2 regions of the Streptomyces sp. NPDC085931 genome follow, and region 2 is predicted to be linked to the other one. Evidence: predicted binding sites of a transcription regulator. Region 2 holds the regulator's gene; the other holds the start of a gene.
What was found. The regulator HspR, encoded in region 2, represses chaperone genes until heat shock. The targets are predictions, from matches to a motif close to TTGAGNNNNNNNNNCTCAA.
Positions count from the first base shown of each region.

Region 1 (3,411 bases), on a different contig from region 2:
AGGCCGGGGTGGAGGCGGGCGGACGCCACGGTCGGCGGGTCGGCCCCACGGACGCCGGTGCCGGTGCCGGTGGGGAGAACGACGGGCGTCAGGCCATGGGTCGGCCCACGGACGCCGAGGCCGGTGTGGAGATCGGCGGGCGTCCGGGCCGCGGGTCGGCCCACGGGCGCCCGGGGGCCGGTGTGGAGGCCGACGGGCGCCAGGGCGCCAGGGCCGCGGGTCGGCGGACGGACGCCGAGGCCCGGTGTGGAGGCCGACGGGCGTCAGGGTTGGTGGGTCGGCCGATGGGCCTTGGAGCGGGCGAGAGAGCCGAGGAACGCCGAGACGGGTTCACGGGCCACGGGCGTTGACGCGCGCGGTCGTCGATGGAGGGCAGACGCCTAGGTCCGCGTGTAGGCCGGCGGACGCTACGGTCGGCGGGTCGGCCGACGGTCGCCCAAGGCCGGTGTGGAGGCCTACGGGCGTCGGGGCCGACGGGTGCCGAGTCCAGTGTGCAAGCCGACGGGCGTCAGGGCCACGGGTCGGCCGACGGACGCCGAGGCCGGTGTGCAAAGCCGACGGGCGCCAGGGCCATGGGTCGGCGGACGGACGCCGGGGCCGGTGTGGAGGCCGACGGGCGTCAGGGTCGGTGCGTCGGGCGGCGGCCGACGTCGAGGCGCGTCCGCCCGGCGCTGACAGGCGTCGACGCGGTCGCGCGGGCTCTCGCGAGCCCGCCGCCGCTGCTGTGCGCGGCGAACTCGCGCATGGCCCTGCGTGCTCGCAGGGCGCTCAGCGCTGCGTGGAAGCCGGGCCGTCGTGTCGCGCGCTCGTCAGGACCGCCCTCACCTCCCAGCCCAGTGACTCGTACAGGCCGCGGCCCGCCGGTGTGCCGGCCAGGACGCCGGTGCGTGCTCCCTGCCGGGCGGCGGCGCACTGCAGCGTCCGCATGACGAGGCTGCCCAGGCCCTTGCGGCGATGGTGCGGGGCCGTCTCGATCTGGTCGGCGACGGCGGTGTCGCCCATGGGGGTGATCTGGCCGCGCGCCGCCAGGGAGCCGTCCGGGGCGGCCACCATCAGCCGGAGCACGCCGCCCCGTGACCACGTGCGCAGCCGGTAGCCGTCGGGCACGTCCGGAGCGCCGTCCGCCGTCAGCGGGACCGTCATGAGGCAGCCGGGCTCGGGGTCGATCCACCAGCTGTCGTCCAGCCAGCCCGCGACCACCGACGGATCGCGGAAGGCCTTCAGCCACACGCCGGCCCCGGTCACCGCGCCGGCCACCTTGCGCACGGTCGTCTCGTCGAGGTCCTCGCCCGTCGCGCCGAACACGTGCCGGGTGACGTGTCCGTACAGCCCCATGTCGATCGTCCAGCCCCACGGCTCGGGCACGGGCGGAGCCGCCCCGCGCGACACGACCCACCCGTCCACCCATGCCCGCACGGTCTCGTCCACGCCGCTCCTGTAATTCACGAACTCGGCCATCGCCTATTACTGGGTTGACCCTATGCGGCCCCTTCCCCAGCGCGTCACCGGTGATCGCTGACAGCGAACACGGGTCGGGGAACAACCGGCCGCCCCCGAGCATTGAGTCGGCATAGCTCAACTTGACTGCCGAAGGGGAGATCATGGCTTCGACGTCCACACCGCTCACCCTGCCCGTGCTGCCGCTCGACGGCGAAGTCGTGCTGCCCGGGATGGTGGTCCCGCTGGACCTGAGCGACTCCGAGGTCCGTGCCGCGGTGGAGGCCGCACAGGCCGCTGCCCGCACAACGCCCGGAAAGCCCCGGGTACTCCTGGTGCCACGCATCGACGGCACGTACGCGAACACCGGTGTCCTCGGCACCGTCGAGCAGGTCGGCCGGCTGGCCGACGGCGACCCGGGCGCGCTGATCCGCGGCCGGGGGCGGGTGAGGATCGGTGCGGGGACCACGGGCCCCGGCGCGGCCCTGTGGGTCGAGGGCACCAGCGTCGACGAGACCGTGCCGGATCCGCTGCCCGGCCAGGTCGCCGAACTGGTCAAGGAGTACAAGGCCCTCGCCACCGCCTGGCTGCGCAAGCGCGGCGCCTGGCAGGTCGTCGACCGGGTCCAGGCCATCGACGACGTCTCGGCGCTGGCCGACAACTCCGGCTACTCGCCGTTCCTGACCACCGACCAGAAGGTCGAACTGCTGGAGACCACCGACCCGGTGGCCCGGCTCAAGCTCGCCACGCAGCAGCTGCGCGACCACCTCGCCGAGCAGGACGTGGCCGAGACCATCGCCAAGGACGTCCAGGAGGGCGTCGACAAGCAGCAGCGCGAGTTCCTGCTGCGGCGTCAGCTCGAAGCCGTCCGCAAGGAGCTGCGCGAGCTCAACGGCGAGCAGGAGGGCGAGGAGTCCGACGACTACCGCGCCCGCGTGGAGGCCGCCGACCTGCCCGAGAAGGTCCGCGAGGCCGCCCTGAAGGAGGTCGACAAGCTGGAGCGCTCCTCCGACCAGTCGCCCGAGGGCTCCTGGATCCGCACCTGGCTCGACACGGTGCTGGAGATGCCGTGGAACGAGCGCACCGAGGACGCCTACGACATCCAGGGCGCCAAGGCGGTCCTGGACGCCGAGCACGCCGGTCTGGAGGACGTCAAGGAGCGCATCACCGAGTACCTGGCGGTGCGCAAGCGGCGCAACGACCGGGGACTGGGCGTGGTCGGCGGGCGGCGCGGCGGTGCCGTGCTCGCGCTGGTCGGGCCGCCCGGCGTCGGCAAGACCTCCCTGGGCGAGTCCGTCGCCCACGCGATGGGCCGCAAGTTCGTCCGCGTCGCCCTCGGCGGCGTCCGCGACGAGGCCGAGATCCGCGGCCACCGGCGCACCTACGTCGGTGCCCTGCCCGGCCGGATCGTCCGGGCCGTCAAGGAGGCCGGTTCGATGAACCCGGTCGTCCTGCTCGACGAGATCGACAAGGTCGGCTCGGACTTCCGGGGCGACCCGGCCGCCGCCCTGCTCGAAGTGCTCGACCCGGCGCAGAACCACACCTTCCGCGACCACTACCTGGAGGTCGAGCTCGACCTCTCGGACGTCGTCTTCCTCGCCACCGCCAACGTCCTGGAGGCGATCCCGGAGGCCCTGGCCGACCGGATGGAGATCGTCCGCCTGGACGGCTACACCGAGGACGAGAAGATCGTCATCGCCCGGGACCACCTGCTCCCGCGCCAGCTGGAGCGGGCCGGGCTCGACAAGGACGAGGTGACCATCGACGAGGGCGCGCTGCGCAAGCTCGCCGGCGAGTACACCCGCGAGGCGGGCGTGCGCACCCTGGAGCGGTCGATCGCCCGGCTGCTGCGCAAGGTCGCGGCCCAGCACGAACTGGGCGAGCGGGAGCTGCCCTTCACCGTCACCGACGCGCACCTGCGGGACCTGATCGGCCGGCCGCACCACGTACCCGAGTCCGCCCAGGACCCGGCCG
Region 1 covers NZ_JBITSK010000005.1:159,273-162,683, forward strand. Annotated here, with positions in the region: gene ACIGAN_RS11925 (GNAT family N-acetyltransferase) at 769-1,428, opposite strand; gene lon (endopeptidase La) at 1,602-3,411, shown strand, end outside.
Region 1: the regulator HspR is predicted to act here: its motif matches at 1,561-1,579, upstream of lon (endopeptidase La).

Region 2 (3,411 bases):
GGTGCGGCGGCTCTTCGTCCCGGCGGGCCGCCTGGCGCTGACGAACTACCTCGGGCAGTCCCTGGTCGTCATGTGCGTGGCGACGGCGTACGGACTGTCCCTGTACGGCCGGCTGGGAGCGGCCGCCGTGCTGCTGCTCGCCCTCGCCGTGTACGCGCTCCAGCTGGCCCTCAGCACGGTGTGGCTGCGGCGCTTCCGGCACGGGCCCGCCGAGTGGCTGCTGAGGGCGGTCACCCTGGCGGGGCGTCCGGGCGGGCCCCGCACGCCCCGGAGGCCCCGCACGCCCCGGACGCCGGAACCGGCTAGTTGAGGCCGGCCGCCTCGCACGCCGCCTTGTACTTGGCCGTGCAGATGTCCGACAGCTTGTAGATGTCGTCGGCCACGACCGTGTCCGCGATGTTCTTCTTGGTCAGCGCGACCACCGGCACGAGCTGGGCGGGGATGCCCTTGTGGGTGGGGCTGTCGACCTTGTCGCGGGTGAGGGCGGCGAACTGGATGTCGCGGCCCTGGACCTTGGCGACGGCCATCTCGGCGGCGTTCTCCGCCTCCTGCGGGTACGACTTGTAGACGCTCATGTACTGCTCGCCGGCGAGGATCCGCTGCACGGCGGCGAGTTCCGCGTCCTGGCCGGTGATCGGCGGCAGGTCGGTGACGCCCGCGGCCTTCAGGGCCTTGACGATGCCGCCGGCCATGCCGTCGTTGGCCGAGTAGACGGCGGCGATGTCGTCCTTGCCGATCTTCGCGATCGCCTCGGCCATGTTGGCCTCGGCGTTCTCCGGCTTCCAGTCCTTGGTGTCGAAGGACTGCGCGATCGTCACCTTGCCGTTGAGCTCGGACATCGCCCCGGCCTTGAACTGCTTGGCGTTGGGGTCCGTCGACGAGCCGTTCATCATGACGATCTTGTCGGTGAGGGAGGCGTCCTCACCGATGGCCTCCAGCAGGGAGCGGCCCTGCACCTCGCCGACCAGTTCGTTGTCGAAGGAGATGTACGCCTCGATCGGGCCCTCGGCCAGCCGGTCGTAGGCGATGACCGGGATGCCGGCCTCCTTGGCCTTCTTCACGCCGTCGGCGATGGCGTGCGAGTCGACCGCGTCCAGCAGGATCACGTCGACCCGGTCGTCGATCATCTGCTGCAGCTGGCTCGCCTGCTTGCCGGCGTCGGCCTCGGCGTTGGCGTACTCGACGCGTCCCTTGTCGTTGGTGAGGGACTCGACCTTCCGCTTGATGATCGGGTAGTCGAAGTTCTCGTAGCGCGTGTTCGCCTTCTCCGGCAGCAGCAGGCCCACCGTGATGTCGTCGCCCTTGGTCGGGCTCGCGTCGTCACTGCTCCCGGTCGCGTTGAGCACGCCGCAGCCGGCGAGCGTGGCGGAGATCGTGGCGGCGGCCACGGATATGGCGATACGACGACGCATGCGGAAGCTCACTTCGCGTGTGATTCGGACGTGGGCACAGCATTGCGGCCCATGTGTCTGAAAAGACAACGCGGACGCGCCCCCCAGCGTCAAGCGGAACCACTTAACGAGATGGCAACACCACGCTCCGCAGTAGTTGTGAAGACTCTGCGGAATCATCTTCAAGTGCCCTGCACCACAGGGTCATCGGCGGGAGACCGGTCGAAAGCGCCACAAGGCGCGCGAAAGGGACCGGGAGTCAACTCCCGGTCCCTTCCCCGTGCTTGCGCGCCCCGGCGCCTCAGTCGGACTGCTGCTGCCGCTTCGGCCGCCACACCACCAGCGCGCTGGTCTGCTGCACCTCCTGGTACGGCACCAGATCCCGGCGGTACGACGCGTGCACCGCCGCCTCGCGCTGGCGCATCGCCGCCGCCGCGCCGTCGAGCGCGTCCTCCAGCTCGGCCACCCGGGACTGGAGGGCCGCGACCTGGTTCTCCAGTTCGATGATGCGCTTGATTCCGGCCAGATTGATGCCCTCGTCCTGCGACAACTGCTGCACCTGGCGGAGCAGTTCGATGTCGCGGGCCGAGTAGCGGCGGCCCCGGCCGGCCGTGCGGTCCGGGGACACCAGGCCCAGACGGTCGTACTGGCGCAGGGTCTGCGGGTGCAGGCCGGACAGCTGGGCCGCCACCGAGATGACGTAGACCGGGGTCTCCTCGGTCAGTTCATACGGGTTGCGTCGACGACCGTCCATCTGACTCATGCTCCCTTCGCGGCCTGGAACAGCTCCGCCCGCGGATCCTCACCCGCGGTCGCCTCGCGATACGCCTCGAGTGCGTCACGAGCCTTCCCCGTCACGTCCTTCGGGACACTCACCTCGACGGTGACCAGGAGGTCGCCGCGGGTGCCGTCCTTGCGGACCGCGCCCTTGCCCCGGGCGCGCATCGTACGGCCGTTCGGCGTGCCGGGGGGCAGCTTCAGCGTGACGGGCGGGCCGCCCAGCGTCGGCACCCGGACCTCGCCGCCGAGGGCCGCCTCCGTGAAGGTGACCGGGACGGTGACGGTGAGGTTGTCGTCCTTGCGGCCGAACACCGGGTGGGAGTCGACGTGCACGACCACGTACAGGTCGCCCGCCGGGCCGCCGCGCTCGCCCGGCGCGCCCTTGCCGCGCAGCCGGATCCGCTGGCCGTCGCTGACGCCCGCCGGGATGCGCACCTGCATGGTCCGCGAGGACTTGGCCCGGCCGCTGCCCTTGCAGACGTCGCAGGGGGTCTCCGCGATCAGGCCGCGGCCCTTGCAGTCCGGGCAGGGGTCGGTGAGGGAGAAGCCGCCGCCGCTGCCCCGGGCGACCTGCCCGGTGCCGACGCAGGTCGGGCACACGCGCGGCGTGCCGTTCTTGTCGCCGGTGCCCGAACAGGCCTTGCAGGGCGACTGCGAGGACATGCGCAGCGGGACGGTCGCGCCCTCGATGGCCTCGGTGAAGCTGAGCGTCACCTCGGACTCGATGTCCTGGCCGCGCCGGGGCTGGGTCCGCGTGCCCGGGCCGGCGCCGCCGCGGTTGAACAGGCCCCCGAAGACGTCACCGAGTCCGCCGCCGAAGCCGCCGGCGCCCTGACCCCCCTGGCCGCCCCCGAAGAGGTCGCCCAGGTCGAAGTTGAAGGAGCCGCCCGCGCCGCCGGGCCCCGGGCGGAAGCCGCCGTTGCCGAAGAGCGCGCGCGCCTCGTCGTACTCCTTGCGCTTCTTGGGGTCGCCGAGGACGTCGTTGGCCTCGGAGATCTCCTTGAAGCGCTCCTCGGCCTTGACGTTTCCCTTGTTGGCGTCCGGGTGGAACTCGCGGGCGAGCTTCCGGTACGCCTTCTTGATCTCGGCCTCGGTGGCGTCCTTGGGGACGCCGAGGACCTTGTAGTAGTCCTTCTCGATGAAGTCCTTGGTGCTCATCCTCGACGCCCCTCCTTCCCTTCCTCCACGTCAGCCCTCGTCCGGGCCACCGCTCTCCTTGTCGTCGGCTTCGGCGGACTCC
Region 2 covers NZ_JBITSK010000004.1:205,269-208,679, forward strand. Annotated here, with positions in the region: gene ACIGAN_RS09660 (DUF418 domain-containing protein) at 1-310, shown strand, start outside; gene ACIGAN_RS09665 (sugar ABC transporter substrate-binding protein) at 303-1,412, opposite strand; gene ACIGAN_RS09670 (heat shock protein transcriptional repressor HspR) at 1,693-2,145, opposite strand; gene dnaJ (molecular chaperone DnaJ) at 2,151-3,329, opposite strand; gene grpE (nucleotide exchange factor GrpE) at 3,360-3,411, opposite strand, start outside.